3 regions of the Mesorhizobium sp. B2-2-3 genome follow, and region 1 is predicted to be linked to each of the others. Evidence: riboswitches for the same ligand, from Rfam matches in the RefSeq annotation. Region 1 holds a riboswitch; each other region holds the start of a gene.
What was found. A riboswitch is a leader RNA that binds a small molecule or an ion and turns the genes downstream of it on or off. The one in region 1 is predicted to bind cobalamin.
Positions count from the first base shown of each region.

Region 2: it holds a riboswitch for cobalamin, as region 1 does, so the genes downstream of both, bluB (5,6-dimethylbenzimidazole synthase) here and FJ951_RS18070 (DUF1636 family protein) in region 1, are expected to answer to the same signal.
Region 3: it holds a riboswitch for cobalamin, as region 1 does, so the genes downstream of both, FJ951_RS14640 (ABC transporter ATP-binding protein) here and FJ951_RS18070 (DUF1636 family protein) in region 1, are expected to answer to the same signal.

Region 1 covers NZ_VFWC01000009.1:104,772-115,432, forward strand. Annotated here, with positions in the region: gene FJ951_RS18045 (NADH-quinone oxidoreductase subunit D) at 1-651, opposite strand, end outside; gene FJ951_RS18050 (NADH-quinone oxidoreductase subunit C) at 651-1,253, opposite strand; gene FJ951_RS18055 (NADH-quinone oxidoreductase subunit B) at 1,258-1,839, opposite strand; gene FJ951_RS18060 (NADH-quinone oxidoreductase subunit A) at 1,830-2,195, opposite strand; gene FJ951_RS18065 (winged helix-turn-helix domain-containing protein) at 2,529-3,728, shown strand; cobalamin riboswitch at 3,758-3,962, shown strand; gene FJ951_RS18070 (DUF1636 family protein) at 4,000-4,446, shown strand; gene cobW (cobalamin biosynthesis protein CobW) at 4,449-5,501, shown strand; gene FJ951_RS18080 (cobaltochelatase subunit CobN) at 5,518-9,261, shown strand; partial or broken gene cobG (precorrin-3B synthase) at 9,258-10,661, shown strand, end outside.
Region 2 covers NZ_VFWC01000004.1:295,396-306,056, reverse strand. Annotated here, with positions in the region: gene dxs (1-deoxy-D-xylulose-5-phosphate synthase) at 1-1,614, opposite strand, end outside; gene FJ951_RS10045 (pirin family protein) at 1,692-2,612, opposite strand; gene FJ951_RS10040 (DUF2277 domain-containing protein) at 2,653-2,919, opposite strand; gene FJ951_RS10035 (exodeoxyribonuclease VII small subunit) at 3,018-3,269, opposite strand; gene FJ951_RS10030 (histone deacetylase family protein) at 3,273-4,199, opposite strand; cobalamin riboswitch at 4,321-4,501, shown strand; gene bluB (5,6-dimethylbenzimidazole synthase) at 4,550-5,302, shown strand; gene FJ951_RS10020 (TetR/AcrR family transcriptional regulator) at 5,346-5,951, opposite strand; gene FJ951_RS10015 (MFS transporter) at 6,070-7,293, shown strand; gene ribB (3,4-dihydroxy-2-butanone-4-phosphate synthase) at 7,344-8,444, opposite strand; gene aroC (chorismate synthase) at 8,545-9,666, opposite strand; gene FJ951_RS10000 (DUF1344 domain-containing protein) at 9,849-10,109, shown strand; gene FJ951_RS09995 (histidine phosphatase family protein) at 10,214-10,661, opposite strand, start outside.
Region 3 covers NZ_VFWC01000007.1:84,389-95,049, forward strand. Annotated here, with positions in the region: gene FJ951_RS14610 (ABC transporter permease) at 1-765, opposite strand, end outside; gene FJ951_RS14615 (ATP-binding cassette domain-containing protein) at 762-1,559, opposite strand; gene FJ951_RS14620 (substrate-binding domain-containing protein) at 1,645-2,652, opposite strand; gene FJ951_RS14625 (sugar phosphate isomerase/epimerase) at 2,738-3,643, opposite strand; gene FJ951_RS14630 (Gfo/Idh/MocA family oxidoreductase) at 3,646-4,677, opposite strand; gene FJ951_RS14635 (LacI family DNA-binding transcriptional regulator) at 4,859-5,884, shown strand; cobalamin riboswitch at 5,947-6,156, shown strand; gene FJ951_RS14640 (ABC transporter ATP-binding protein) at 6,412-7,200, shown strand; gene FJ951_RS14645 (ABC transporter substrate-binding protein) at 7,240-8,187, shown strand; gene FJ951_RS14650 (iron ABC transporter permease) at 8,196-9,215, shown strand; gene FJ951_RS14655 (MarR family winged helix-turn-helix transcriptional regulator) at 9,345-9,824, shown strand; gene FJ951_RS14660 (HlyD family secretion protein) at 9,821-10,661, shown strand, end outside.

The sequences.
Region 1 (10,661 bases):
AAAGCCCCAGGCCCAGGCGTCGGCCAGCGAAACCGTGCCGATATCGACATTGCGCTGCTTGAAGATGCGATTGCCGGTCAGCAACTGATCGAGGTCGTCGATCGACTTCAGGAACGGATCGATCCACTTGCCGATGTCCTCGAGCAGCTTCTGCGGCAGGTCCTGGTGAACGCCGCCCGGACGGAAATAGGCGGCATGCATGCGCGAACCCGAGGCGCGCTCATAGAACACCATCAGCTTTTCGCGCTCGACGAAGCCCCACAGAGGCGGCGTCAGCGCGCCGACGTCCAGCGCCTGCGTCGTCACATTGAGGATGTGCGACATGATGCGGCCGATCTCGCAGTAGAGCACGCGGATCAGCTGACCGCGCTTCGGCACCTCGATGCCGAGCAGGCGCTCGGCGGCCAGTGCGAAGGCATGCTCCTGGTTCATCGGCGCGCAATAGTCGAGCCGGTCGAGATAAGGCACTGCCTGCAGGTAGGTTTTGTGCTCGATCAGCTTTTCGGTGCCGCGATGCAAGAGCCCGATATGCGGATCGACACGATCGACCACTTCGCCGTCCAACTCCAGAACCAATCTCAAAACACCATGCGCGGCAGGGTGTTGCGGTCCGAAGTTGATGTTAAAATTGCGGACGGAGGTTTCAGCCATTACTGCTTTGCCTTCTCATCCCCTGGCAGCACGTAATCGGTGCCTTCCCACGGGGACAGAAAATCGAAATTGCGGAATTCCTGCTTCAGTTCCACCGGCTCGTAGATGACGCGCTTGGCCTCGTCGTCGTAACGCACCTCGACGAAGCCGGTCAGCGGGAAATCCTTGCGCAGCGGGTGACCGTCGAAACCGTAATCGGTGAGGATGCGCCGCAGATCCGGGTGACCCGAAAACAGCACGCCATAGAGATCGTAGGTCTCGCGCTCGAACCAGTCGGCGCCGGGATAGACGCCGGTGATCGACGGCACCATCGTCTCCTCGTCGGCCTGCACCTTGATGCGGATACGCACGTTCTGCCTCGGCGACAACAGGTGATAGACGACGTCGAAGCGCTTGGCCCGTGACGGATAATCGGCGCCGCAGACATCGATGACCGAGATGAATTGGCAGCGCGGATCGTCGCGCAGGAAAGTCACCACTTCGATCAGATCGCGCGGCTCGACATGGATGGTGAGTTCGCCATAGGCGAACACTGCTTCATTGACGCGGCCAATCAATTTTTCGCCGAGATAGGTCGACAGTTCGCTCAGGGATGCGGCCATGGATTTACCGTTCGATCGTGCCGGTGCGGCGGATCTTCTTCTGGAGCAGAAGAATGCCATAGAGCAGCGCTTCGGCGCTCGGCGGACAGCCGGGCACATAGATGTCGACCGGCACGATGCGGTCGCAGCCGCGCACCACCGAATAGGAATAGTGGTAATAGCCGCCGCCATTGGCGCAGGAGCCCATCGAGATGACGTAGCGCGGCTCCGGCATCTGGTCGTAGACCTTGCGCAGCGCCGGGGCCATCTTGTTGGTCAGCGTGCCGGCAACGATCATGATGTCGGACTGGCGCGGAGACGCGCGAGGAGCAACACCGAACCGCTCCGAATCGTAGCGCGGCATCGAGGTGTGGATCATCTCGACGGCGCAGCAGGCGAGGCCGAAGGTCATGAACATCAGCGAGCCGCTGCGCGCCCAGGTGATCAGCGCCTCGGTCGAGGTGACGAGAAAGCCCTTGTCGGCGAGTTCGTTGTTGATTTCGAGGAAGAACGGATCATCGGACCCAACCGGCCTGCCGGTATTGGGATCGATCAGACCCTTGGGCTTCGGCGCGACGAGCGTGCCGGAACTGTCGCTCAATCCCATTCGAGCGCTCCTTTTTTCCATTCATAGGCAAAGCCGATGGTCAGCACCGCCAAAAACACCATCATCGACCAGAAACCGAGCATGCCGATCTTCGAGAACGACACCGCCCACGGAAACAGGAAGGCCACTTCCAGGTCGAAGATGATGAACAGGATCGACACCAGGTAGAAGCGGATGTCGAACTTCATACGGGCGTCATCGAAGGAGTTGAACCCGCATTCGTAGGCGGAAAGCTTTTCCGGGTCGGGATTGCGGTAGGCCACCAGGAACGGCGCCACGATAAGCGCGACGCCGACAGCCGCCGCCACTGCGATAAACAGGACGATGGGCAGGTACGAACTGAGAAGTGCGTTCATGCTGCGGCTTTCCGTTGGCGCCAATCCATTTTGATTACAGCACCAGACCCCATTGCGGAAGCGTGACAGTTTAACCGCTGAACCGTTTTAAGGGGCCTTTGCTGCAACGCGGCGAGGGTTAGCGCAGCGCTTCCGGCGAAGCAAGTCAAACCTTGTTCAAAACACTGGCCTGGACGGCATAAGGGAAGAAACTGGTCCGATCCGCTCCTGTCTGATTTCCTTCGCTTTTTACTCCACTTTTCTCTCCTGACAGAGTTGCCGCCAAAACCCTGCTAGCATGGCCGGAATCAACTGTCCGAACGACGCTCAACAAGCCATCAGAGTCGCATCCGAATGAAGGAAAAGATCTCGCTTGCCACGGCCCGGCGTATCGCGCTCGCCGCCCAAGGGTTCACTGATCCCCGCCCCGCCGGCACGCCCGACCGACGCCACTTCGCCCGCGTGCTCTCGCGTACCGGCCTGCTGCAGATCGATTCCGTCAGCGCGGTGGTGCGCGCTCACTACATGCCGCTCTATTCGCGCCTTGGTCCCTACCCGTTCGCCTTGCTCGACAACGCCGCCGTCACGCGCAAGCGCACGGTTTTCGAATACTGGGCGCACGAGGCTTCCTTCCTGCCGGTCGAGACCTATCCCCTGATGCGTTGGCGCATGCAGCGCGCGGAGCGTGGCGATGAAATGTATCTGGGTCTCGCCAAATGGGGCCGCGAGCACGCCGCCTATATCGAAGAGATCTACCGCGAGGTCGCGGAGCGCGGCCCGATCGCCGCCTCCGCGCTCGAAGGCCAGAAAGGGTCCGGCGGCTGGTGGGGCTGGAGCCACGCCAAGCATGCCTTCGAATGGCTGTTCTGGGCAGGACGCATCACCACCGCGCACCGCCGTGGCTTCGAACGCTTCTACGATCTGCCCGAGCGCGTGCTGCCGCAGGCGATCCTCGATCTGCCGGTGCCGTCAGCCGAGGACGCGCATCGGGAATTGCTGCGGATATCCGCCCGCGCTCATGGCGTCGCGACAGCAAGCGACCTGCGCGACTATTTCCGCCTGTCGCCGGCCGACATGAAGGGCCGGCTGGAGGAGCTGGTTGAAACAGGCGAGCTGGTGCCGGTGCGTGTCGAGGGCTGGAACAAACCGGCTTACCTCCATAAGGAGGCCCGTATTCCACGAAAAATCGAGGCCCGCGCCTTGCTGGCGCCGTTCGATCCGGTCGTTTTCGAGCGCTCGCGCACGGAGCGGCTGTTCGATTTCCACTACCGCATAGAAATCTACACCCCTGCCGAAAAACGGCAATACGGCTATTACGTCCTGCCGTTCCTGCTCGGCGACAGGATCGTGGCGCGCGTCGACCTCAAGGCCGACCGGCCGGCCAGCGTGCTACGCGTCCACGCGGCCTATGCCGAGCCCGGCGCGCCGCCTGAAACCGCCGCGCAACTCTTCCAGGAATTGACGCAGATGCAGGGCTGGCTCGGCCTCGAACGGATCGAGGTTACGCCCGCCGGCGACCTTGGGCAGCCGCTCGCCGACATTGCCGTGTCGTAGACGCGCGTTGACACCGCCGCCTGCAAGAGCCTAAATCCATTCCAGACGGTCTCCTCTCGGCAAAGGGAGGAGCCAAGAGGGAATGCGGTGCGAAATCTCGATTTCAAATCCGCGGCTGTCCCCGCAACTGTAAGCGACGAGCCAAGGCCGAAAACCACTGGGACGGTCCCGGGAAGGCGGCACGAAGGCGATGACCCGCGAGCCAGGAGACCTGCCGTCTGAGACATAAGAATCCGATCGCCCGGCGGGTTTTCCGGGCAAGGAGCCCGATTTGGAACGTGACAGCAGTTTCCCGGCTGAAACAGCGGACATTTTGTCTGGCGATAGCGACTTGTCTGGCGATAGCGACGCCTTGGCCGGCGTCACTGTCATCATCTGCGCTTCCTGCCGCGACGAGACCGGTTCCGATGCCCATCCCCGCGCCGGCGAAGTTTTGGCTCAAGATACGCGCCAAGCCGCAACGGCCGACAATGTCCGTGTCCGCACCGTCGAATGCCTCGGCAACTGCAAGCGCCGTCTCAGTGCCGCGATTCTTCGCGACGGCTGCTGGAGTTATGTCTTCGGCGACCTGAACATCGCCAGCGGCGCCGATCTCGTCACCGGCGCGAAACTCTTCGCCGCTTCGACCAACGGCCTCATTCCGTGGCGTGGTCGCCCGGATTCCCTCAAGCGCGGCCTCGTCGCCCGCATTCCTCCCCTCGACATGCTGAAGGACTGATCATGACCGCCGCAGTTTCCGCCGCCACTCTCTCCCGCGTCCCCTGTACCGTGGTCACCGGCTTCCTGGGTGCCGGCAAGACCACGCTGGTCCGCCATCTCCTGGAGAACGCGGGCGGCAAGCGGATCGCCATCATCGTCAACGAATTCGGCGACATCGGAATCGACGGCGAGATCCTCAAGGGCTGCGGCATCGACACCTGCCCGGAGGAAAACATCGTCGAACTGGCCAATGGCTGCATCTGCTGCACCGTCGCCGACGATTTCGTCCCGGCGCTCGACCAGATCCTGTCGCTGACGCCGAAGGTCGACCACATCCTGATCGAGACCTCAGGCTTGGCTCTGCCCAAGCCGCTGGTCCAGGCCTTCCAGTGGCCGACAGTGAAGAGCCGGGTGACAGTCGACGGCGTAATCGCCGTGGTCGACGGTCCGGCATTGGCCGAGGGGCGCGTCGCCAACGACATGGACGCCCTGCAGGCGCAACGCGCGCAGGACCAGACACTGGACCACGACGACCCCGTCGAGGAGGTGTTCGAGGACCAGATCGCCTGCGCCGACCTCATCATCCTGTCGAAGAGCGACCTGATGGATGCCGCAGGTTCGGCTCGCGCCAACGCCATCATTGGCGAACACTCCGCCCGCGCCGTGAAGGTCGTGCCGACGGCTCATGGCAAGGTCGATCCGTCCGTGCTGCTCGGGCTAGGCCTCGCCGTCGAGGACGACATCGAGAACCGCAAGTCCCATCATGACGGCGCCTTCGACCACGAGCACGACGACTTCGATACGTTCATCGTCGACATCCCCTCGATCGCCAACCCGGACGACCTGGCAAAGCGCGTCGCGACCGCCGCCGAACAGGAGAACGTGCTGCGGGTGAAAGGCTTCGTCGAGGTCGGCGGCAAGCCGATGCGGCTGTTGCTGCAGGCGGTCGGTCCGCGCGTCAATCATTATTATGACCGCGCCTGGACGGCTGACGACGACCGCCGCTCGCGCCTGGTCGTCATCGGCCTCAAGGGGCTGAACCGCCCGGCGATCGAGCATATCCTCGCCGGCTGAGGCAACACCGACCGCGATGCACATCCTCACCACCACATCCGCCTCGCTCGACGATCTCGCCGAGCCGGTCGATCTGCGGCAGACGCCGGCGGAAATGGTGGCGCTGTCCTTCACGGACAGCGACCTGGCCGGACTGGCAGCGGCCTGGAAAGGCGACGCCGATCGGCTGCCCACGATGCGGCTGGCCGCGCTGCGCGACCTGCGCCACCCCATGTCCGTCGACCTCTGGATCGACAGCGTCGCCCGTCACGCCAAAGTCATTCTGGTGCGTATTCTCGGCGGTTACGAGTGGTGGCGCTACGGCTGCGACCAGTTGGCCGTGGTTGCCCGTGAGCGCGGCATAAAGCTGGCACTACTTCCCGGTGAAAGCCACGACGAGGATATCAGGCTGATCGAAGCCTCGACGCTGCCGCGCGAGGAACTGGACGGGCTGCTCAATTATTTCCGCCAGGGCGGCCCGGCCAATATGAGCGCGCTGGTGCGCAGGCTGGCGCGGTTGGCGGGGTCTGATGGCGAGATTGCCGAGCCGGTAAGCGTGCCGAAAGCCGGGTTTTATGAGCCGGGGCGCGGAGTCGTGGAGAAGCCGGACTTATCGAATGTTGACGATCCTTCACACCCCCCTCTGTCCGGCAGGACATCTCCTCCGCAAGGGGGGAGATCGGCTGTCATCAAGGCCGGCTCCTCTTTTGTTGCGTCAGAAAAGGATGTGTTTGCACCATCTGAAAGGGGCAAGAGCGTCGATGACGGGGCAATCTCCCCCCTTGCGGGGGAGATGTCCGGCAGGACAGAGGGGGGTGTGATGGGACTCGACGTTGACAACATCAATGCTCGCACCATTCCCGTCCTCTTCTACCGCTCGATGCTGCTCGCCGCCGATGTCGCGCCGATCGACGCGCTTTTCGAGGCGCTACGGCAGCGCGGCATGCTGCCGGTGCCGATCTTTGTCTCCAGCCTGAAAGACCCGGAATCTCTGGCTTTTGTTGAAACCGCGATTGCCCAGCCCAAGCCCGCCGCCATCATCACCGCGACCGCTTTCGCGTCCGGCGCCGAACCCGGCGTCGAAACCCTGTTCGACCGCGCCGGCGTTCCCGTCTTCCAGGTCATCGTCGCCACCACCCGCCGCGACGTATGGGAGAAGAACCAGCGCGGGCTGGCCCCCGCCGACCTCGCCATGCATGTCGTTCTGCCCGAACTGGACGGCCGCATCCTCGCCGGCGCCGTTTCGTTCAAGGGCGAAAGCGAGACCGACCCGGCGCTCGGCCACCGCGCCTTTGCCAACCGGCCGGAGCCCGATCGCGTCGAACAGGTGGCGGACCGGGTCGCGGCCTTCATCAGGCTTCGGGAAACGCCGCGCGCCGAGCGCAAGGTCGCCATTCTGATCCCCGATTACCCGAGCGCTCCCGGCCGCACCGGCTATGCGGTCGGGTTGGATGTGCCATCCAGCGTGCTGGCGATGCTGCACGACCTCCAGGAACAGGGCTATGTAGTTGAGGGAATTCCCCAAACGTCGCGTGCGTTGCTGGATGCGCTGGAGCGCAGCAAGGCTGGGTTGGAGTTGGATGAGTACCTTGCCTTCTCAACGGAATTGCCGGGCGCAGCAATTGCTGCCGTAGAAGCAGCTTGGGGCAAAGCCGAAGGCGAGACAGGTTTGCGCGAGGCACCCCCCTCTGTCCTGCCGGACATCTTCCCCGCAAGGGGGGAGATTACGCCGTCATCACTGTCTTCGCCAATCTCCAACGTTGCAAGAGTAGCTCCAGCGTCGAAACTGCCAATCTCCCCCCTTGCGGGGGAGATGTCCGGCAGGACAGAGGGGGGTGTTCAAGCGCTGCCCGCCGCCAAATTCCCCTTCCGCGCCGCGACCTTCGGCAACATCACCGTGGCGCTGGCTCCAGACCGCGGCCGCTCGGCCGACCGCCGCGCCGACTATCACGACCCGACGCTGCCGCCGCGCCATGCGTTGCTCGCCTTCGGCCTGTGGCTGCGCAAATTGCTCGGCGTCCATGCGCTCATCCATGTTGGCGCGCATGGCACGCTGGAATGGCTGCCGGGCAAGACGGTTGCGCTTTCGCAAAGCTGCTTCCCCGAGATCGTCACCGGTCCCCTGCCCGTCATCTATCCCTTTATCGTCTCCAATCCCGGCGAGGCGGCGCAGGCGAAGCGGCGGATCGCCGCCGTCACGCTCGGCCATCTGCCGCCGCCGCTGACCGGCGCCGGATTGGACGAGAACCAGCACAGGCTCGAACGGCTGGTCGATGAATACGCCCAGGCTGACGGTCTCGACCGCCGCCGCCGCGACCGTCTGGCCAGTCTGATCGTCGAAACCGCGCAGACCACGGGCCTCGCCGCGGAGGCCGGCGTTGCCCGCACCGACGCGCCGGACGAGGCCCTGCGCCGCATCGATGCCTGGCTCTGCGACCTCAAGGATTTCGCCATCAAGGACGGGCTGCATGTCTATGGCCGTGCGCCCGAGAACGAACCCGACGCCATGCGCCGGCAAAGCGCCGGAACCGAAAAAGCCGCCCTTCTTGCCGCGCTCGACGGCCGTCATGTCACGGCGGGCCCGTCCGGCGCGCCCGCGCGCGGCCGTTCCGACGTTCTGCCCACCGGCCGCAACCTGTTCACGTCGGACCCGCGCGCCATGCCGACGCCGACGGCTTACGACATCGGCAAGGCTGCTGCCGAGGAAGTGGTGCGCACCTATATGCAATCGCATGGCGACTGGCCGCGCTCGCTGATCATCGACCTTTGGGGTTCGGCGTCTTTGCGCACCGGCGGCGAGGAGATCGCGCAGGGGCTTTCGCTGATGGGCTGCCGCCCGCAATGGGATGCCGCCACAGGTCGCGTCACCGGCATCGAGGTGTTGGCACCGGCAGCGCTTGGCCGCCCGCGCGTCGACGTCACCTGGCGCATATCGGGCCTGTTCCGCGACATGTTCCCGACCCAGATCGCGCTGATCGATGCCGCTGCCAACGCCGTTGCCGCGCGCGACGAGGACGATTCGGAAAATCCGCTCGCCGCAAGGACCCGCGCCGAGGGCAAGATCAGCCCGCGCATCTTTGGCACCTCGCCTGGCACTTACGGCGCTGGCGTCGAGGAAATCCTGTCGAGCGGCGACTGGGCGGCGCGCGAGGAAATCGGCCGCGCCTATCTCGATGCCACGTCGCATTCCTATGGCGGCGCCGGCGGTGAGGGGATCGCCGCGCCCGGCGCATTCGAGAACCGCATCGCCGAAGCCGATCTTCTCGTCCACACCGGCGACGATCCCGGCCGCGACATCCTCGAAGGCTCGGCCGATGTCGCTTTCATCGGCGGCTTCTCGGCCGCCCTTGCAGCGCTTGGCAGGAATGCCGACGTCATCGTGCTCGACACGACCGATCCGCAGAGGCCGAAGCCGCGTTCACTTAGTGAGGCCGTGACGCGCGTCGTGCGCGCCCGCGCCGTCAACGCCCGCTTCATAGCGGGCCAGATGCGCCACGGCCCGCGCGGCGCCTCGGAATTCGCCGAAACGGTCGACCGGCTGGTTGGCTTCGCCGAAACCACGCAGGCCATACCGGGCGCGCTTATAGAGGCCGTACACGATGCCTATCTCGGCGATGCGGACGTCCGCGCCTTCATCCTGCGCGAAAACCCGGCCGCCGCGAAAGCCATTGCCGAACGCCTCCTGTCGGCGCGACGGCGGGGCCTCTGGCATCCCTTGCGCAATTCGATCGACGACGACCTCGCGGCACTGATTGCCGAGGCACGGGAGTTGGCGGCATGAACGCCTACTCCCGACGCGGCGCCTGCCCGGCCCTTTCGGCGCCGATGCAGACCGGCGACGGCCTGCTGGTGCGGCTCAACCCGGTCGCCGGAGGCCCATCTTCTGGCGGATTGTCGCCGAAGCTTCTGATCGGGCTGGCAGAATCCGCCCTGAGGCACGGCAACGGCATCATGGAAGTGACAGCGCGCGGCAGCTTGCAAATACGCGGACTGACCACGCAAAGTGCCACCCTGCTGGCGGAGGAAGTCGACGCGCTGGGCATTGTGGTCCGCACTGGCGTATCAGTGGAGACCGGACCACTGGCCGGCATCGATCCGCAGGAGATCGTCGACCCCCGGCCGCTGGCTGATCGGATCAGGGAAGCGGTCGAGGACGCCGGGCTGTCGCAGCGGCTCGGGCCGAAGGTTTCGGTCGTTGTCGACGGTGGCGGGCAACTGGCGATGGACGCTGTGACGGCCGACATGCGGCTGAAGGCGGTGAGCACCGAGGCGGGAATCCGCTGGCGGGTGTCGGTTGCCGGTGACGGGCGGAATGCGAAAGTGTTGGCAAAGGTCAACGCGCATGCCGCTAGAGACATAGCCGTCGCAGCGCTTAGGATGGTGGCTGAAAAAGGCCGCGAAGCGCACACACGGGATTTATCGGAGAGGCAAATAGCGTCTCTCGCAAGTTGGCATTCTACGGCGCCCCCCTCTGTCCTGCCGGACATCTCCCCCACAAGGGGGGAGATTGCTCATTCACGCTCGCCTTTGCCAATTTCCTGGGATGCAGAAGGAGAGCCGGCGCCCGAACCGCCAATCTCCCCCCTTGTGGGGGAGATGTCCGGCAGGACAGAGGGGGGCGCCGTAGAGCACCCTCGCTCGCCGATTGGCGTTTTCGACTTGAACACTGGCCGCGCCCTCGGCATCGGTCTCCCCTACGGCAGCATGCCCACCGAAAGGCTCATCGCCCTCGCTCAAAGCGCCGTCACTCTCGGCACGTCAGAAATCCGCCTCGCCCCGGGCCGCGCCCTGCTCTTCCTCGGCCAGCCACCAGCCGCCAATCCTTCCCTCCAGCAAACAGCCGCCACCCTCGGCTTCGTCACCTCCCCCACCGACCCGCGCACGCGCATCGCTGCTTGTCCCGGCGCGCCGGCTTGCGCCTCGGGTCGCATCGCCACGCGCGACATCGCCGAGGCGATTGCCACCGAAAACGCCGATAGTCTCGACTTCACCTTGCATGTTTCGGGCTGCGCCAAGGGCTGCGCGCATCCCGGCCCAGCGGCGCTGACCGTGGTCGGCGGCGAAAATGGAGCCGGACTTGTCGTGAACGCGACGGCAAAGGCCCTTCCTGCCGGTTACAGGCCGGGCTATGACGCCGCGCGCGGCATCGTCCGCGTCGCGGCGGTAATCCGCAGCGCACGC
Region 2 (10,661 bases), on a different contig from region 1:
GGACGCGCCCAGCTCCTCGGCCGCGATCAGGCAATCCTGCAAGCGCGTGCCGAAGGAGAGGAGTGCCACCTTGCCGCCTTCCCTGATGATGCGGCCCTTGCCGATTTCGAGCACCGAGCCGCGATCGGGCATGTCGACGCCGACGCCATTGCCGCGCGGATAGCGGAAGGCGATCGGGCCGTCATCGTAGGTTGCCGCGGTGCGCACCATGTGGCGCAGTTCCGCCTCGTCGGCCGCCGCCATGACGACGAAGCCCGGCAGGGAGGCCAGGAAGGTGGTGTCGAAGGCGCCGCAATGGGTGGCGCCGTCGGCTCCGACGAAGCCGGCGCGATCGATGGGGAAGCGCACCGGCAATTTCTGGATCGCCACGTCGTGCACGACCTGATCGTAGGCACGTTGCAAGAAGGTCGAATAGATCGCCGCGAACGGCTTGTAGCCTTCGGTCGCGAGGCCGGCCGCGAACGTCACCGCATGCTGTTCGGCGATGCCGACGTCGAAGGTCCTGGCCGGAAACACTTCGCCGAACAGGTCAAGCCCGGTGCCGCCCGGCATGGCGGCGGTGACGGCGACGATGCGCTCGTCCTCCTGGGCCTCCCGGATCAGGCTTTCGGCGAACACCTTGGTATAGGCCGGCGCGTTGGCCGGGGCCTTGGCCTGAGCGCCGGTGATGACGTCGAACTTGTTGACGCCGTGATATTTGTCGGCCGCGGCCTCGGCCGGCGCGTAGCCCTTGCCCTTCTGGGTGACGACATGGATCAGCACGGGGCCCTTGCCATTGTCACGGACATTTTTCAGCACCGGGATCAGATGGTCCAGATTGTGGCCGTCGATCGGACCGATATGGTAGAAGCCGAGCTCCTCGAACAGCGTGCCGCCGGTGACGTAGCCGCGCGCATGCTCGACCGCCCTGGTGATGGCACGGTCGGCACGCTTGCCAAGATACGAGGTCAGTTTCTTGCCGAAGTCGCGCAGGCCGACATAGGCCTTGCCAGAGGCCAGGCGCGCCAGATAGGCGCTCATGGCGCCGGTCGGCGGGGCGATCGACATGTCGTTGTCGTTGAGGATGACGATCAGGCGGGCATCGAGCGCGCCGGCATTGTTCATCGCCTCGTAGGCCATGCCGGCCGACATGGCGCCGTCGCCGATGACAGCGACGACATTGTTGCGGCCGCCGGCAAGATCGCGGGCCGCCGCCATGCCGAGGCCGGCCGATATCGACGTCGAGGAGTGGGCGGCGCCAAACGGATCGTATTCGCTTTCGGTGCGGCGGGTGAAGCCGGAGAGGCCGCCCTCCTGCCGCAGGGTGCGGATGCGATCGCGGCGCCCGGTCAGGATCTTGTGCGGATAGGCCTGGTGGCCGACATCCCAGATCAACCGGTCATCGGGCGTGTTGAAGACATAGTGCAGCGCCACGGTCAGTTCGACCACGCCAAGCCCGGCGCCGAGATGACCGCCGGTGCGCGACACCGCGTCGATCAGTTCGAGGCGAAGCTCCGATGCCAGTTGCGGCAATTCGCTTTCGGAAAGCGTGCGCAGCTCGGCCGGGATGCGGACCTTGTCGAGAAGCGGCGTATGCGGCGTTGCGTTCACGGGTAGGCCCAAGCTTCTGTTCATGCGCGGGATAGGCCGCCGGCAGGCGAAAGTAAATGCCTGCCAAATGACGCGAAAGGCACGCCCCGTCGTCGACTTCCTCAGCCTTCCGGCAGTGGAATGAACTCTTCCTCATCGCCGGGAACGATGTCGAAGCGGCCGGTCTTCCATTCTTGCTTGGCCTGTTCGATGCGCTCCTTGGAGGACGAGACAAAATTCCACCAGATGTAGCGCTTCGAGCCCAGCGAGGCACCGCCGAAAAGCATGAAATGGGCACCAGCCTGTGAGGATACGACGATCTCGTCGCCGGGCCGGAACACCAGAAGCCGTTCCGCCGGAAACACGTCGCCGGAAATCGAGACCTCGCCTTCCAGCGTATAGATGGCGCGTTCTTCCGCGTCAGCAGGGATTTTCACGCTGGCGCCGGGCGCCAGCCTGAGGTCGGCGTAGAGCGTCTCGGAATCGGCTCGCACCGGGGAACGCAGCCCCTGGAAATCGCCTATAACGATGCGGCCGCTGACGCCTTCCGCGTCGATGTCGGGAAGCCGCGCGACAGCGGTGTTTTCGAAAACCGGCGCCACTTCCTCCTTGCCGTCCGGCAGCGCCAACCATGTCTGCAGCCCCGAGATCGACATCGGCGCGCCGCGCAGTTCTTCCGGCGTGCGCTCCGAATGGACGATGCCGCGGCCGGCGGTCATCAGGTTCACGTCACCCGGCTCGATCACCATCTCGGTGCCGAGCGAATCGCGATGCCTGATCCTGCCGTCGAACAGGTAGGTGACCGTCGACAGGCCGATATGAGGATGCGGCCGGACGTCGAGCGCCTGACCGGCACGCAGGATGGCCGGGCCCATGCGGTCGAAGAAGATGAAGGGACCGACCAGCCGCCTTTTGGCAGTCGGCAAGGCGCGGCGAACCTGAAAACCGCCAATGTCCTTGGCGTTCGGAATGACCATCAATTCGATCTGGTCGCTGGCAAAGGCATCGCCGGCTTCAGGATCCTTCCCGGGAAAGAAGCTCATGAACTCTCCTTGTCAGCGGCCGATGGCTGCTTTGGCCAGATCAGGCAAAGCGGATCGCCGCCTTCGCCCGCAGCTTGGCCGCAACCTCCTCGCGATTGCGCGGATGCTGGTTGGTTTCAAGCGAATCGAGAAGCTCGCGCGCCGACGCCGCGATGGCCTCGACGGCATGGTCGAATGCGTGCTGGTTCTGCTTCGAAGGCCGCGTCGTTCCGCTCAGCTTGCGAACGAATTGAAGGGCTGCATCGCGCACCTCGTCGTTGGTCGCCGGCGGATCAAAATTGAACAGGGTCTTGATGTTTCTGCACATCGCTTCCGTATCTCCTCTTGTCCTGGAGCCGTTTCAATCGGGACGCGTTCTATCCTCAATCATGATCGTGTCAAAAACCAGAGAGACGGCTGCGTGCCTCAATCCGCGTCCAGCGGCTCCGTCCCGACCGGCTTGCCGTCGCGGGACAGCCTGATCTTCTCCACCTTGTCCTCGGCCGCCTTGAGCAGCCGGTCGCAATGCACCTTCAGCGCCTCGCCGCGCTCGTAGATCCTAATGGACTGGTCGAGCGGCACATCGCCACGCTCCAGATCATCGACGATCTTCTCCAGCGCGTCGAGAGCCTGTTCGAAGCTCATCGCCTTGACGTCTTCGTTGGTTTCACCAGCCATCATTCATCCTTTCATCAGTCGCCCGACATGGGCGGCGACCGAAAATGCCAATCCTTGCAGATCGTAGCCGCCCTCGAGCAGGCTGACGAGCCGGTTGCCGCTGTGGCGCGCCGCGCGCTGCATGAGTTGGCCGGTCGCCCAGTCGAAATCATCCTCGGTCAGGTTGATCTCGGCCAGCGGGTCGCGATGATGCGCATCGAAGCCGGCCGAAATGATGATCAGGTCGGGTGCAAAATTGTCGAGCGAGGGCAGCACGCGCGACAGGAAGGCATCGCGGAACGCCTCGCTGCCGGTCTGCGGCGCAAGCGGCGCGTTGACGATGTTGCCGGCGCCGGTTTCGTTCTTTGCTCCGGTGCCGGGGTAGAGCGGCATCTGGTGCGTCGAGCAATAAAGCACGGACGGATCGTCCCAGAAAACATCCTGCGTGCCGTTGCCGTGATGCACGTCCCAGTCGACGATGGCGACACGTTCGATATCGTGTTTGCGCTGTGCATAACGTGCGGCGATGGCCGCCGTGTTGAACAGGCAGAAGCCCATCGCGGTCGCTTTCTCGGCATGATGGCCGGGCGGCCGGGCGGCGACGAAAACGTTGTCTGCCCTGCCGGCAAAGACGTCGTCGACGGCGGCGTTGGCGGCTCCGATCGCGGTGATCGCCGCCTGCCAGCTCTTCGGGCTGGCCGTTGTGTCGGCATCGATGCGGGCGATGCCCGTCTCGGGAATGGCGGCGCGTACCCGCTCGACGAAATCCTCGGGATGCGCGTAGAGAATGGTGGCCTCGTCGCCTTGTGGCGCCTCGAGGCGGTCGAGCGCGGCAAAAGCCTCGTCGTCGAGCACGCGCTCGATGGCGCGCAAGCGGTCCGGCCGCTCCGGATGGCCGGGTGGCGTGATGTGCTCGAGGAAGATCGGATGGGTGTAGAGACGAGTGGCCATGCTCCCTATCTAGTGCCCCGGCGCGGCGATGGCCATGCGTTGCGGCCTGATGGTTGGGGAAAATCGCGCTTGCGTCCGTTCGCGTCGCCGCGGGGATTGGCGGCGCAGGGGCTTCGTCGTAAAGTCCCCGCCACTGCCTGGTGCCCGCCGCGAGCGGGAGAATCGGGAACACGGTTTGATACCGTGGCGTGCCCAACGCTGTAAGGGGGACCGCGCCGGTAAATGCCACTGTCGATGACGGGAAGGCGCCGGATGCGGGTTGATCCCGAGCCAGAAGACCGGCCTGGCAGGCATCGTCATCCGCATGGTCAGGCGGACGGCAGTTGATTGCAATCGCAAGGGGACAAGCGATGCCGGACAATATGACCATCCCCGTGGGTGACGGATTCGACCAGATGGCGCGCGATGCGGTCTACCGCGCCATGTTCACGCGGCGCGATGTCCGCAGCCATTTTACATCAGAGGCCGTCGACGACGAGGTCTTGGCGCGGCTGCTGCTTGCCGCCCATCACGCGCCATCGGTCGGCTTCATGCAGCCATGGAATTTCATCGTCATTCGTGGCACCGAACGACGGGAACAGGTGCGCGACCTGTTCCTCGCTGCGCGCGAGCAGGAATTGCCGGCGATCGAGGAAGAGCGGCGGGCACTCTACCGCAAGCTCAAGCTGGAAGGCATCTGCGAAAGCGCGCTCAATATCTGTATCACCTGCGACCGCCGACGCTCACAGGGTTCGCCGCTGGGACGCTGGCACAATCTCGAGATGGATCTCTACAGCACGGTCTGCGCGGTGCAGAATTTCTGGCTGGCGGCGCGCGCCGAAGGCGTCGGCGTTGGCTGGGTCAGCATTATCGAGGCGCAGGCGTTGAAAGGCCTTCTGTCGATTCCCGAGCATGTGACGCCGGTGGCCTATCTCTGTGTCGGCCGTGTCTCGGAGTTCGCGCCGAAACCGGACCTCGAAACACATGGCTGGGGGCGGCGGCTGCCGCTGCCCGAGCTGATCATGAGCGAGACGTTTTGCGGACAGGGCGAAGTTCCGCTCAAATCAACGATCGCACGCCTCAAGGCGGCAACATGCGAAAAGTCTGACAAACCCTTGATTTGATTGCGGATACGGCATGCCCAGAGCTGCCGGCGGCCTGCCGTCGTCAGGCGGCTCCGGCATCCTTCCTCAACAATCCTTCGAGCAGTTGCTTGAATGCCGCCACCACGGTCTTTGATGTCGCTTCCGGGTCGTTCGAATTGGCGATCCGCTGCGCCGCCTGGCTGCTCGCCCCGTTGATCAGCCGTGCCGCGGTCTCGGGGTCTACGCCCGGGACAACTACCCCGTCGCCCTGCAGCGTCGTCAGGTGATCGGTCATCGACGCGACGCAGGCATTGGCGTTCGGCCATTGCGCGGGATCCCCCAGCACGGCCGGACCGTCCCGAAACATGATGCGCTGGATTTCCGGCTCCAGCGCCATTTCGATGTAGCTCGTGCATTCGTCGACGAAGCTTTGCCAGCGGGTCGGTGCTTTCGCTGCAACCTCATTCACCCGTGCCGCCATCTCGGCGTCTATCTCGGCGATAACCGCCTGCAAAAGCCCCTTCTTGTCCCCGAAATGATGATAGAGCGCACCGCGCGTCAGCCCGGCCGATGCGGTGAAATCATCCATCGATGCCTCGGCATAACCGATCGTTCCGAACGCATGCCGGGCCGCGGCAATCAATTTGGCGCGCGTTTCGGCGATCATTTCCCTGCGGGGCTTGTGCATCTCTTCTGGCCTTATCCACATACGTCACGTATGCCAATTGACATACGCGACGTATGATCTATTTAGTTCATACGCATCGTATGTAATTTCCGAATCGCCTTTTGTCGAGGAACGGACCATGCAGAACCCCTATTCCGAGATCTTTCGAGCCCCTGGCGCCAAGGGCTTTGCCGCTGCAGGCTTCATGGCGCGCCTGCCGATCGCCATGGCGCCGATCGGCATCGTGGCGATGCTGTCGCAGACGCGTGGCGAATACTGGCTGGCGGGTGCCGTCTCGGCGACATTCGCGCTGGCCAACGCTTTCCTGGCGCCGCAGATCTCCAGGCTGGTCGACCGCCTCGGCCAGACATGGATCGTCGTGCCCACCACCATCATCTCCGTGCTGGCATTCCTGCTGCTGATTGCGTCGGCCAACCAGGATTGGCCGGTATGGACAATGTTCGTGTCGGCGCTGCTGGCAGCGGCCATGCCCAGCATGCCGGCAATGGTGCGCGCGCGCTGGACCGAGCTTTTTCGCGGCCGGCCGGAGATGAACACCGCCTTCGCCTTCGAATCGGCGGCCGACGAACTGGTCTATATCGCCGGCGCGTCGCTGTCGGTGGGCCTCAGTGCGGCGCTGTTTCCGGAAGCAGGCATGCTGGCGAGCACGTTGTTTCTCGCTTTGGGCTCGATAGCATTCATCCTGCAGCGATCGACCGAGCCGAAAGTGCGGCCGGTGGACCATGGTTCGACTGGCTCGGCAATCCGCCTGCGGCCGGTACAGATCATCACCTTCACCCTGATCTTCATCGGCGCGACCTTCGCGACGACGGAAGTGAGCACCGTGGCGATCACCAAGGAGTTCGGCCAAGCCGGTGCCGCAAGCCTGGTGATCGGCGTCTATGCGCTGGGATCGTTCGTGTTGGGCATCGTGGTCGGCGCGCTCAACCTCAAGACGCCGCTACAGCGCCAGCTGACCGTCGCGGTCGCCATCATCGCAGTCAGCACGATTTTGCCGCTCACCGCCGACAGCGTGCCGATTTTGGCGCTGACCGTCTTCATCAGCGGCGTGGCGATCTCGCCGACTTTCATCACGGCATTCGGCCTGATCGAACGGCATGTGCCGGAAGCGATGCTGACCGAGGGCATTACCTGGGTGACAACGGGAATCGGCATCGGCATGGCGCTGGGCTCTTTCGCCGCCGGCGCGGTGGTGGATGCGTTCGGCGCCCAGAACGGGTTCTGGGTCTCGGTGGTCGCGGGCGGCATCGCGCTGGTCACGGTGCTGCTCGGCCAGCGCAGTCTTGCCACTCACAAATGCGAGTTGGATGGGTGTGAAGCGGCCGTCGCTGCCGCGGAATGAACCATGACGCGTCCGGTTCAGCGGGTCGGACGCTATTGCCGCCGTCGAACCTAGAGAATCTCGGTCTTGGCGATGTGGATGCCAAAACCTTCGAGGCCGACATAGTGGCGCTCGCGCGAGGCGATCAAATTGATCGAGGAAATGCCGAGATCCTTCAGGATCTGAGCACCGAGCCCGATCTCGCGCCATTCATTCTCGCGACGGCGCGCCTCTTCGTGGTCCTCCCGGTCGCCGCTCGCCGGCCGGTTGCGCTCCTGGTGGGCGACACCGACCGAGCCCTCGCGCAGATAGACGATGACGCCGCGCTTGCGCTCGCCCATCGCCTTCATGATGGCGTCCAGCCGGTGGCTGGTGCCGAAGACGTCGGTCACCACGTCCTCGGAGTGCAGACGCACAGGCACCTCTTCTCCGTCGCGGATGTCGCCGAAGACGACGGCGACATGGTGCATGGAATCCCAGGGCAGCGTGTAAGTGAAGACCTGCGCCTTGCCGCCGAGCGTGTCGATCTCGGAGCATGCCACGCGTTCGACCAGCGTTTCCTTGCGTTGTCGGTAAGCAATGAGGTCGGCGACAGAAACCTGCTTGAGGCCGTGCTCCTCGGCAAAAGCCGCGACCTGCGGGCCGCGCTTGACGGTGCCGTCGTCATTGACCAGTTCCGAGATCACGCCGATCGGCGGCAGGCCGGCGAGCTTGCACAGATCGACGGCCGCCTCGGTATGGCCCGAACGCATCAGCACGCCGCCTTCGCGCGCGATGAGCGGGAAGATGTGGCCGGGGCGGACGAAATCGGAGGCGCCGACATTGCCGTTGGCGAGATTGCGCACGGTCAGCGTGCGGTCGTCAGCTGAAATGCCAGTCGTGGTGCCGTGCTTGAAATCGACGCTAACCGTGAAGGCGGTGGTGTGCGCCGAATCATTGTCGGCGACCATCGGCGCAAGGTTGAGGCGCTTGGCCTCCTCGCGCGGCATCGGCGTGCAGACGATGCCCGAAGTGTTGCGCACGATGAAGGCCATCTTTTCCGGCGTGCAATGGACGGCGGCGACGATCAGGTCGCCCTCGTTCTCGCGCCCGTCATCATCCATGACGACGACGATCTCGCCGCGCTCGAAGGCCCGGATTGCTTCGACGATCTTCTTCTGGTCGTAAGACATGGAATGCTCGCTTCGCTCGCAAGGGAGTAGGGGAATAGGGCAGTAAGGGAGTAGGGGAAAGGAAAAATTGCTCGTCTCGCGGGCAGCTTAACAGACTGCCCTACTGCCCTACTGCCCTACTGCCTTCCTTGCCTGTCTGTCCTCGGTGCCGCAGATAATGGTCGGCGATTGCGCAGGCAACCATCGCCTCGCCGATCGGTACGGCGCGAATGCCCACACACGGATCATGGCGACCCTTGGTCATCACTTCGACGTCGTTGCCGTCCTTGTCGATCGACTTCCGGGGCGTCAGGATTGAAGACGTCGGCTTGACGGCGAAGCGGGCGATGATCGCCTGGCCGGTCGAGATACCGCCAAGGATGCCGCCGGCATTGTTGGACAGGAACACCGGCTGGCCGTCATTGCCGATGCGCATCTCGTCGGCATTCTGTTCGCCGGTGATGCGGGCGGCCTCGAAGCCGTTGCCGATCTCGACGCCCTTGACGGCGTTGATCGACATCAGGCCTGACGCGATATCCTGGTCGAGCTTTGCGTAGATCGGCGCGCCGAGGCCGGCCGGAACGCCGTCGGCGACGATCTCGATCACGGCGCCGACGGAGGAACCCGCCTTGCGGATGCCGTCGAGATAGCTCGTGAAAACGGGAACGGACGCCGGATCCGGCGTGAAGAACGGATTGTCCGCGTCGCCAATGAAATTCCAGTTCCAGTTGGCGCGGTCGATCGACTTCTCGCCCATCGATACCAGTGCACCGCGCACCACCATGCCCGGCACGACCTTGCGGGCGAGGGCTCCGGCGGCGACCCGAGCCGCGGTCTCGCGCGCCGAGGATCGGCCGCCGCCGCGATAGTCGCGCACGCCGTATTTGACGTCATAGGTGTAGTCCGCATGGCCCGGCCTGTACTGGCGGGCGATCTCTCCATAGTCCTTCGAGCGCTGGTCGACATTCTCGATCAGCATGGAGATCGGCGTACCTGTCGCGATCATCGTCTCGCCGTCATCGTCAAGGATGAAGCCCGACAGCACCTTCACTTCGTCAGGCTCACGGCGCTGCGTGACGAAGCGCGACTGGCCGGGCCGGCGCTTGTCGAGTTCGGCCTGGATTTCGTCACGCGTGAAGCGGATGCCGGGTGGGCAGCCGTCGACCACGCAGCCCAATGCGGCCCCATGGCTTTCGCCCCAGGTGGTGACGCGGAAAAGATGGCCGAACGTGTTGTGAGACATCGCAAAGTGCCCTGCCCGGCATCGGAGCCGACTGAAGCCTGCCTTCTATTGGCGTTTTCCACAGGGGTCAAACCGTGATCTTCGGATTTAGTTTTGACACATTCGATTGGTTTCTGCTCTGCTCCATTCGCCGTTGAGGATCCGCCGCTACCCATGCCGGCGCAATACCAAAGAGGACGATGATGCGTACCCTGATTGGCGCTGTTGCCGCCACATTCCTGCTTTGCATCGCCGCTTTCGCCGGGCAGACCGAAGGCCTGATCAAGAAGATCGACAAGGACGCGCTGACCCTGACGCTGGACGACGGCAAATCCTACAAGCTGAACGCGGAAACCGATCTCGACGCGCTGAAGCCGGGCATGGACATCGTCATCGCCTATGACGTGACCAATGGCGAAAACGTCGTCACCGATATGCAGTTGCCTGACAGCGACTCCGACTAGGCTTCCAATGCAAATCGGCTGTTCGGCGTTTGTTGAGCCGTTACAGCCGTTTTATGCACCTGCGCCGGCAGCCTGCATGAGCCTTCCTGGATCGTGCCAGGTGCCTAAAGCCACCCCAGGCTGTCGCCTTCCAGCTTGAGCACGCGGTCCTGCGGTATCGCCAGCTTCGCCGCATCGTCCTCGGCCATGTCAAGCACGAAGCGAAACAAGGTGCGCATGACGCCGCCATGCGTCACGCAGACTGTCTGGCGCTCGAGCGCGTCGAACCACGGCTTTACCCGTTCTAGCAGCATCTGGTAGCTCTCGGCATCTTTGCCCGGTGGCTGAAAGTTCCATTTGTCCAGCGCACGCGTCCTGCTCGCACCCGGAAATTGCGTCTCCAGCTCGGCAAAGGTGAAACCCTGCCAGTCGCCGAAATTCACTTCAACAAGGCGGGGATCGGTCCCGTAGGCAGCCGGGTCGAGCTTCATGGCGGCGCGAATGCGCTCCATGGTCTCGCGCGTGCGCCGCATCGGGCTGGCAACGAAATCGAACTCTGCGGGATTGGAGATC
Region 3 (10,661 bases), on a different contig from region 1:
GATCGCGGCCCCGATGCCGACGAAGACGAACACCTTGACCTTCACCCGCTTGACGTCGATGCCCATCTGCTGGGCGCTGTCGGGATTGTCGCCGACCACCTTCACCTGCGCGCCGAAGCGGTGGCGGTTGTAGAGCAGCGCGGCGAACACGACGAAGGCGAGCGCCCACAGGATCTGTACCGGAATCCCGTAAACTTGGCTGGAGAAGATCATATAGGTCCAGCTTTGCCCGAGCGTCGGCAGCGCGGTCGACTTGCCTTCGTTGATGATCTGGATCAGCCCGCGCAGCAGGAAGTTCATGCCGAGCGTGGCGATCAGCGACGACAGGCTGCCATAGACGACCAGCACGCCGACCAGGAAGCCGAGCAGCATGCCGGTGGCGAGTGCTGCGACGATGCCGAGGAAGGGATCGTAGCCGGCCTGAACGCCCAGCGCGAAAACCCAGGAGGCAAAACCCATCGTCGCCGGAAACGACAGGTCGATTTCGCCGGCGGTAACGACAAAGACCAGCGGCACGACCACGAACAGCGCCACCGGCAGCGTGGTCAGCACCGAGCTGTAGAGGAACCAGGTGGTGAACACCGTCGGATTGGCGATGGTGAAGGCGACCATCATCACCACGAAAACGCCGAGCGTGCCCAGCGCCGCGCGATTGTCGAGAACGAAGCCGCGCAGCAAATGATCCGACGGGTGCTTCCACGCCGCTTCGCCCATTTCGGCATGGGGCGAGGGAGCCTGGCGATTGGGCTCGGCGATGTTGCTCATGGCCTTGTGTCCTCCGCGCGCTGGGCTTCGCCCAAGCCGGGCAGTCCGCCGGGATGCGCGAGGTCTTCCATGAAATTGACGAGCGTGTCGGCCGACTTGATGTCGCGCTTGTCGGCCTGCAGCGCCACAGTGCCACGATCGAGCACGACGAAACGGTCGGCGATGTCGAAGACATGGTGGATGTTGTGGCCGATGAACAGGATCGAGCGCCCGCTCGCCCGCACCTGGCGCACGAAGTGGAAGACCTTGGCGGTTTCGGTCAGCGACAGAGCCGTTGTCGGCTCGTCGAGGATGATCAGGTCGGCCTGCTTGTAGATGGCGCGCGCGATCGCCACGCCCTGGCGCTCGCCGCCGGAAAGCTGGCCGACGACGGACTGCGGCGTGAACACTTTCGAAGTGAAGCCGATCTCGCGCATAAGCCGGCTCGCCTCCCTGATTTCGGTGCCGACTTTCAGCCAGCCGAGGAAGCCGGTGAGTTCGCGCCCCATGAAGATATTGCGCACGATGGTCTGCTGCACTGCCAGCGCACGGTCCTGGAAAACGGTCTCGATGCCGGCGTCGCGCGAGCGCGCGGCGTTCCAGCCGGTGACCGGCTTGCCGCGAACGAGGATCTCGCCACTGGTGGGCTTGACCGCGCCGGCGAGGATCTTGATCAGCGTCGACTTGCCGGCGCCATTGTCGCCGATCAGCCCGACCACCTCGCCGCGGTCGACGCTGAGATTGACCCCGCCAAGCGCATAGACCTGGCCGTAGGATTTCGTGATGTCGCGCAGTTCGATGATGCGTTCGGCCATCGGGTCCTCGCTTGCTTGTCGCATGCCGGCTCTCGCCGGCGGTCCCGCCGGCCGGGCCTGAGCCCCCGGCCGGCGGCTTGGGAGGTCAGCGCAGTGCTTGCTTGGCCAGTTCGGCGACGATCTTGTAATTCTCAGGCGTGACGAAGCCGGCGCCGGTATCGACATTCATCGGTGCCAGCCCCAGCACCACTTGCTGGCAGAGGCTGAGGATCGGCAGATAGCCCTGCATGAACGGCTGCTGGTCGGCGGTCAGTTGCACCCAGCCGCCCTTGAAGGCCTCGACGATCTGCGGGCTGGTGTCGAAGCCGAAATTGAAGATGTCGCCCGGCTTCCGGCCCGCCGCCGTCATATAGGTCTGGACGTTGCCGAGCATCTGTCCGCCGGGGTAGCCAACGGCCTTCACGCCGGGATTGTTGAGCAAGGCGGCGGTGATCACCGGGATCGCCAGATTCGGATCGGCCGCCCATTCGGTGGCGGAATTGATTTGAACGACATCGATGCCGGCCTCTTTCAAGGCGGAGACGGTCCCACGCTCGCGGGCGCCGCGGCTCTCATTCTCGAACGGGCCGATCATGATCGCCTTGTCACCGGCCTTGAGCTTGGCCAGCTTGAAGGCTTCCGCGCCGAGCGCGCGGCCCTGCTGTTCCTGCTGCGCGCCGACATAGCCCCCGCCGAAGGCCGCCACCACCGTCGGCACCGGCACGTTCTGGTACATCATCTTGATGCCGTCCTTATGCGCTTGTTCGGCCAGCGGCATGATGGCGGCGTCGCCGGGATGGCCCATCATGGCAATGCCGTTGGGCTTGACGGCGACCGCCTCGCGCAGCTGCTGGACCATTTTTTCGATGTCCCAGCCTGAGAAGATGTAATCCACTTTCGGTCCGAGATCGGCCGCAGCCTGCTTGGCGCCATTGTAGACAATGGTGCCGAAAGCGTCGCCCTCGGCGCCGCCGACGAAGAAACGGATGTGGACGTCCTTGCACCATTGCGCGTCGAGCGCCTGTGCCGGCAAGGTGGAGATGGCGGCGGCGAGCGCCGTGGCGGTCGCCACCACGGTCGTGCGCAGAAGTGTCGTTCTCTTGGCGATGCTCATGCACGTTCCTCCCTTTTGTCCTCGCGAGCGAGGGTTTCGACATCTGCTTCGGCAATCCCGTCCGGCTCCTCCCGCCGGCCAATCCTCACGTCGGGTTCGGCAGGTAGCTCAGGCCCCCTCTGCATTGCTGGAGGTATTCCAGCGCGCGGACCTGGCCTGTCATTTCAAGATCGTCGCGATAGACCGGGTCGTGCCAACCTTCGATATCGATGGCGCCCCTGTATCCGGCCAGCCGCAATTCGCTGATCACCCGCGTCCAGTCGCTGTCGCCGAAGCCGGGCGTGCGCATCTGCACGAAAGGCAGGCGGCCGAAGACGCCGTGCTCGCGAATGACATCCCAGCGCACCGTCGCGTCCTTGCCGTGGACATGGAAGATGCGATGCGCCCATTTGCGGATCTGCGGGATCGGGTCGATCAGATAGACCAACTGATGGCAGGGCTCCCATTCCAGACCCAGATTCTCATCCGGCAATTCGTTGAACATCAGTTCCCAGGCGTCCGGATTATGGGCGATGTTCCAGTCGCCGGCGGCCCAGTTGCCATCCATGGCGCAATTCTCGAAGGCGATGCGCACGCCCTTGTCGGCCGCGCGTTTGGCCAATTCGCCCCAGACTTCGCGGTAGCGCGGCAGGCTGTCGGTCAGCGGCTTGCCGCGGATGCGGCCGGTAAAACCGCTGACCAGATTGGTGCCGAACAGATGCGCGCTGTCGATCACCGTTTCCCAGGCCTTGAGCACGCCGCGGTCGGTGTCGCCGCTCTCGAGTGGATTGCCGAACACGCCGATCGAGCTGACGCTGACATCGGCATCGCCGATCGCGTCGCGGATCTCGCCGGCGAGCCGCCCCAGGTCCTTGCCGCCCAGCGTCTGCCAGAAGAAGGGCTGGACGCTCTCGAAACCGAGCGGCAGGATCTGCCTGACATAGGCGGCCGGGTCTTCGAGATTGGCCCGCACCATGGTGCCGATCCTGATGTCGAGAAGCGGGTTCGGCATGGTCATCCTTCCTGCCTGGGGATTTCGATCCGGCGCCCGGTCTCGGCGCTTTCGATCGCCGCGAAAACCATGGCCAGGCTCTTGATATTGTCGGCGCCGCGCGTCTCCGGCTCGGTGCCGGTTTCCACGGCGCGGACGAAATCTTCCATGACGCCGAGATGCCCGCCGATGCGGTCGGCAGGGTCGAGCGGCGGCACCGCTACCGGCACGACCTTGTCGAGCAGGCCTTCGCGTTCCGGCAGCACGGCTTCGGCCTTCAACTCGTCATGACCATCCCAGGTCAGGCTGCCGCGTTCGCCGACGATGCGCCAACTGCCTTCCCAACTGGTGCGGAAACCGTCGGCGCACCAACTGCCGCGATAGGTGAACATCTTGCCCTGGCCGAGCTCGAAGGTGGCGCTTGCCGACGATCCCTGCCGGTACCAGGAATTGGCCGGCTCCCATTCCCGGCAATACACTTCGGTCGGCTCGCCATCGACCATGTAGCGGGCGGCGTCGAACGTATGGATCGCCATGTCGAGCAGCAGCACGTGGCGCATGTCTTCGCGGAAACCGCCGAAATGCGGTGCCACGAAAAAATCGGCATGGATGCTGGTCGCAGCGCCGATGGCGCCGGAGCCGAGAAAGCGCCGGATGCGCCGGACGTTGGCGACGTAGCGGCGGTTCTGCACCACGGCATGGACGCGTCGGGCGCGCCGGGCAGCGTCGATGATGGCGCGCGCATTGTCCGGGCTGTCGGCCAGCGGCTTTTCCGTCAACAGGTGACAGCCATGGGCAAAGGCCGAATTCGCCACCGCGCCGCGGGCGGCGGGCACGACCACGTCGAACACCGCATCGGGTCGGGTCTGGCCCAGAATGGCGTCGAGATCGGTCCCGATCGCGACCCCTGCGAGGTCGTATTCGCGGGCCCGCTGGCGCGCCCTGTCGGCGTCGAGGTCGACGAGACCGACGATCCTGACGGCAGGGGATTGGCTGATGGCCTCGAGCCAGGTTTTGCTCATGGCTCCGCACCCGACCAGGACGACGTGCATCATCCAGCGCTCCTCCGGCCAACCCCTCCTGGCTGGCACCCACGGCAGTCCGTAAATGACTTCCGTAAACGTTTACGATGACACACCCGATGGCATATATTGTCAATCGGATTTGTACCGTCGGCTCTGAAACGCCTTGGCCGCACGACCGGCTGGTGCTAGCCAGAAGCAGGAGGGGGAGGTCTTGGCGTCCAGCATTCACGATCTTGCGCGGCACCTGAACATTTCGATCGGTACAGTCTCGCGCGCGCTTAACGGGCGCGCCGACGTGAACGCCGAGACACGCCAGCGCGTGCTCGAGGCGGCCCGGAAGCTCAATTATTCACCGAACCACTCGGGCAGGAACCTACGCCGCGGCACCACCCATGCCGTGGCTTTCATGCTGCAGCCGCATCCGGGCGACCAGCAGTATGGCGAGCCGTTCTTCATTCCGTTCCTCACCGGACTGCAAGCGACATTGGCCGAGTGCGGGCTGGACCTGATCATCGTCATGGGCGCGCCGGCGGATTATCAACAGGAGCGGCTGCGCCGCGTCGTCGAGACGCGTCGTGCCGATGCCGTCGTACTGGCCTGGACGCGGCGCGAGGACGATCGCATCGACTATCTGAGCAAGGCCGGCTTTCCCTTCGCGACGCTCGGCCGAAGCCGGTCCGGCGACGACAGCTATCCCTCTCTGGATCTGGATTTCGAGAAGGCGGGCGCCGATGCGGTCGACCGGCTGGTTGCGCGTGGCCACCGCCGCATCGCCGCCATCCGGCCGTCGCTTGACCTGAATTTCGGTTATCTGTTTCTGGAGGGTTATTGCAAGGCGCTGCGGCGGCACGGCATCGAAGTCGATCCCGGCCTGATTGTGGACGGTTTTATCAACGAAGCCGGTGGCTACGCGGTGACACCGCAAGTCATGCGGTCGAAGGATCCGCCGACCGCGATTATCTTCAACAACGACTCGATGGCGCTCGGCGGCTGCAAAGCGCTCGCCGAAATGGGGATCAAGCCCGGGCAGGATGTCGCGGTGATCGTCATCGTCGACACGCCGCTCTGCCGTTATTTCTCGCCGGCGCTGACCGGCTTTCGTCCGAGCCTTGACCCGATGGGGCGGCGGCTCGGCGAAATCCTGCTCGCCTCGCTCCCGGCTTTCGCCGGCGCGAAAGGGCCAGAGATCATTCGCGAGGTCTGGCCGCTGGAACTGGTGGCGCGCGATAGCGATTGACCACACGTTTGTATTGTTATAACAGAACATACATCGACCTTGCCTTGACGCTGCCTGCATCCTAGGCTGCGACTCGTGATGGTCCCCGCGCCGCAAGGCGAGGGGTGAAAAGGGAACATGGTGAGGCCCGATTTTCGGGTCGAAGCCATGGCTGCCCCCGCAACTGTAAGCGGCGAGCAAAATCCGAGAAGCCACTGGCCGGCAAGGCTGGGAAGGCAGGATGGCGCAACGACCCGCGAGCCAGGAGACCTGCCATCTGCATGAGTTGACCGGACGGGGTGTGCCGGGAGGAGACGCAGGTTTCGGTCTTGTCGACCGGTTCAAGCCAGCTTCCTTCCGTCGCCATTTTGAAAGTGACGGAAGTTGGACGGCTCCATCGATCGCGTACATCGCATTGCCATGCATCGCATCGTCGTGTGCACGCTTTGCCGCGATATCGCCACCGAGGTGAATTCAGGCCAGCGTCCGGCAGGACTGGCAAGCAAGACGCTGGCCCGTATTCCGGCAGGCCCTGCAAGGAATTGCCCATGACCGCGCCGCTTCTCGATGCCCGCGACCTGGCCGCAGCGGCGGATGGCCTGCATCTGGTGTATCCGGTCAGCCTTTCGGTGGCGGCGGGCGACCGTCTCGCCATCATCGGTCCCAACGGCGCCGGCAAGACGACATTGCTGCGCATGCTATCGGGCATGCTGAGGCCGAGTTCGGGCGAAGTGAAGCTAACCGGGCGCTTGCTGGACAGGATTTCGACCGCCGAGCGGGCGCTGCACATCGCCGTCGTCGGCCAGACCGATCAACCGGATCCACGGCTGGCGGTGATCGACTATGTCGAGCTCGGCCGGGTTCCGCATACCGGCCGCAGGCACAGGAGCGAGGAACGCGACATTGTCGTCGAGGCTCTGCGCCGGACCGGGCTGTTGCCGCTGCTTGGCCGCACCATCGGCTCGCTGTCGGGCGGCGAGCGCCAGCGCGCCCAGCTTGCCCGCGCCATCGCGCAGGAGCCGAAGATCCTGTTCCTCGACGAGCCGACCAACCATCTCGACCCGCGGGCGCGCAGCGAGTTGCTCGAACTGGTTGCAGGCCTCGGCATGACCGTGATCGCGGTGCTGCACGATCTGGCGCTGGTGACGCCTTTCGCCACCAGGGTCGCGGTGATGAGCCATGGCCGGTTGCATGTGCTGGCGCCGCCACGCGAAGCACTCACTCAGCAGCTGATCCGCGAGATCTTCGGTGTCGAGGTCTTTAGGTTGCGCCACCCGACGGAGGACCGCGAGCTGACGGTGTTCGAGGTTCCGAACCGTGCCGCGCCATCTTCGTGAGCGCAGATCCAATTCCCGTGCAACGAAGGAGCAACATCCGTGAAACGCCTTGCCGTATCTCTTGCCTTCTCCCTGCTGGCCTCTACGGCCTTCGCCTTTCCGGTGACGGTCGACAGCTGCGGCAAGTCGCTGACCTTCGACGCGCCTCCAAAGCGCGCTGTCATTCACGATCTCAACATGGCCGAGATGGCCTTCGCCCTGAAGCTGCAGCCGTCGATCGTCGGCCTGACCGGCATCACCGGATGGTACAAGGTCGGCCCCGAATTCAAGGCCGAGCAAGGCTCGATCCCGGAACTGGCGCCCAAATATCCGACGCTGGAAAACCTGGTCGCTGTCGAGCCCGACTTCTTCTTCGCCGGCTGGTATTACGGCATGAAGCCGGGCGGCGAGGTGACGCCCGATACGCTGGCGCCACACGGCATCAAGACCCTGGTGCTGACGGAAAGCTGCGTCCATCTCGACAAGAACCGGCCTGCCGCTTCGATGGACCTGCTCTATGGCGATGTCGAGAAGCTGGGCAAGATCTTCGGCAAGGAGGCCGAAGCGGATAAGCTCGTCTCCGGCTGGAAGGCGCAGCTCGCCGAAATCGCCGCAAAGGTCGGCGACCGCAGGGGAACGCGCGTCTTCCTCTATGATTCCGGCGAGGACAAGCCGTTCACATCAGGCAAGTTCGCCATTCCCAACGCCATGATTTCCGCGGCCGGCGGCGACAACATCATGGCCGACATGGACACCAGCTGGGGCAACACGGATTGGGAGACGGTGGCCTCGCGCAATCCGCAATTCCTCATCCTGCTCGACTATCAGGATGGCGGCGGCTACCGGAAGCTGCTCGATTTCCTGAAAGCGCATCCGGCAATGAAGGAGATAGACGCGGTCAAGAACGAACGCTTCGTGGCGCTTCGCTATGCCGAACTGACACCCGGACCGGCCAACATCGAAGCGATCGGCAAGATCGCCAGGGCGATGCATCCGGAAGCATTTTAACCGGGAAGATGACTTTGCGGCACAAGGCATTCGTATTGGCCATGATGGCGGCCGCGTCGGCTATGGCCGCGCTCGCGCTGCTATCGATCGCCTATGGTTCGACGATGATCCCGCTGGGCGACGTCGTTGCAGCACTTGGCCATGCGATCGGATTGAAGGGGCATGACGTGTCCGGCCCGGTCGGCAGGATCGTCGTCGACCTCAGATTGCCGCGCACCATCCTGGCCATCTGTCTCGGCGGCGGCCTGGGCGTGGTCGGCGCGCTGTTGCAGACGGTGACGCGCAACGATCTTGCCGATCCGTTCCTGTTCGGTCTCTCGTCGGGAGCCGCCGCCGGCGCTGTCTCCGTCATCACCGTCTTCGGCGACAGTTTCGGGATCTGGACGCTACCGATCGCCGCGTTCACCGGCGGTATTCTGGCGGCTTGCGTTGTGCTTTTGCTGGTTGCGCGGGTGAGGGGACAAGGCCCCGAACGGCTGATCCTCGCCGGACTTGCGGTCTCCTTCATGTTCACCGCATTGACCAATTACCTGGTCTTTGCCGGTGACCAGCGCGCCGCCCATTCGGTGCTGTTCTGGACGATGGGCGGGCTCGGCCTGGCGCGGTGGGACAATATCTGGCTAGGTGCGCTTGGGGCCGGCACGATTGCGGCGTACGGGCTGTGGAATCATCGCCGGCTGGACGCTTTCCTGGCCGGCGAAAATGCCGCCGAAAGTCTTGGCGTGCCGGTGGCGCGAATGCGACGGACGACGTTTCTGGTCGCCGCGTTTTCGACCGCGATCCTGGTTTCGGTCGCCGGCGTCATCGGCTTCGTCGGCCTCATGATCCCGCATCTGTCGCGGCCGCTGGCTGGTCCGCTGCATCTGCGCCTGATCGTAAGTTGCGCGCTGTTCGGGGCGGTCCTGTTGCTGGCAAGCGACCTTCTGGCACGCACATTGCTGCCGCCGCAGGAACTGCCGATCGGCATCATCACCAGCTCGCTCGGCGCCTTCTTCGTTGTCACCATGCTGATCCGTAACCGCTTGTGATGGGTGTAGCGGCAGCCGAAAATCATCGGACGCAGCCATGATTGTGCTGCACGGCTGCCATGCACGTTTGCTGGCTTCTGGAACAATGCCGGACTTGAATGATAAGCACGCTTATTATATATGCCACTCATGGTTTCCGAAGGCGTAGACAGATTGGGATTTTTGATCCACGACGTGCAGCGGCTGATGCGAAAGCGCTTCGAAGCGCGCGCCAGCGGCCTTGGCCTGTCCTCGGCGCAATGGCGCCTGATGGTTCGCGTCGCCAAGGAAGCGGGCGTTTCGCAGGCGCGGCTTGCTGAACTGCTTGAAATCGAGCCGATCAGCGTCTCGCGGCTGGTTGACCGGATGGAGGAGGGCGGCTGGATCGAGCGCCGCTCCGACGCCGCCGACCGCCGCGTGCGCATGATCTTCCCAACTCCCAAGGCAAGTGCCGCGTATGCGGAGGTCAAGAGCCTCGCCGGCGAAGTCTATGAGGAGTCGCTGACCGGCGTTTCGCCGGACGATCGCCGCGTCCTGATCAGGGCATTGGATGCGATGGCACAGAATCTCGCGGATGGCGATTCACCGTCCTGCGACAAGGTCAAGAATACGGAAGGCGCAGCAGCATGAACGCGGTAGCCAAGGTCGACGAAAACGCCGCCAAAGTGGAAATGGAAGCGCCGCAGCAGCCGGCCGCGGCCCCTGTTACAATGACACCTCCGGCAGAGCCGGCGCCGGTGCCAAAGAAGAAGCGCCGTCTCGGCCGCTTCTTGTTGATGTTCGCACTGCCGGCGGCGTTGGTCATTGGTGGCGGCTATGTCTGGGTCACTGGAGGGCGCTACCAGGAGACGGAGAACGCCAACCTGCAGCAGGCCAAGGTATCGATCGCCTCGGACACGGCGGGCCGCATCGTTCAGGTTGCGATCTCGGACAATCAGAGGGTGAAGCAAGGCGATCTTCTCTTCGCCATTGACCCCGAGCCTTACCGAATCGCACTTGCGCAGGCCGACGCGGCGGTGGCCGCCGCGCGGCTCAACGTCGAACAGCTGCGCGCCGCCTACAGCCAGGCCATGGCGCAGGAGAAATCCGCCAGCAGCGAAGTTGCCTATGCCCAGTCGCAATACGACCGTGCCGCCGATCTCGCCCAGAAAGGCATCAACGCCAAGTCTTCGCTCGATGAGGCCAGGAACGATCTCGATAAGGCAAAGCAGCAGCTTGCCGTCGCCCAACAGGGCATCGTCAGCGCCAAGGCGGCGCTGGGCGGCAATCCCGATATCGAGACCGACAAACATCCGACCGTGATGTCGGCGCTCGCAGCGCGCGACAAGGCTGCCTACGACCTGGCGCAGACCACCGTGAAGGCGCCTGCCGATGGCGTCGTCTACCAGGCCGCGTCCTTCAAGGTCGGCCAGTATGTCGGCTCCGGCACGCCGCTGTTCTCGCTGGTCGAGACCGGCGATACCTGGA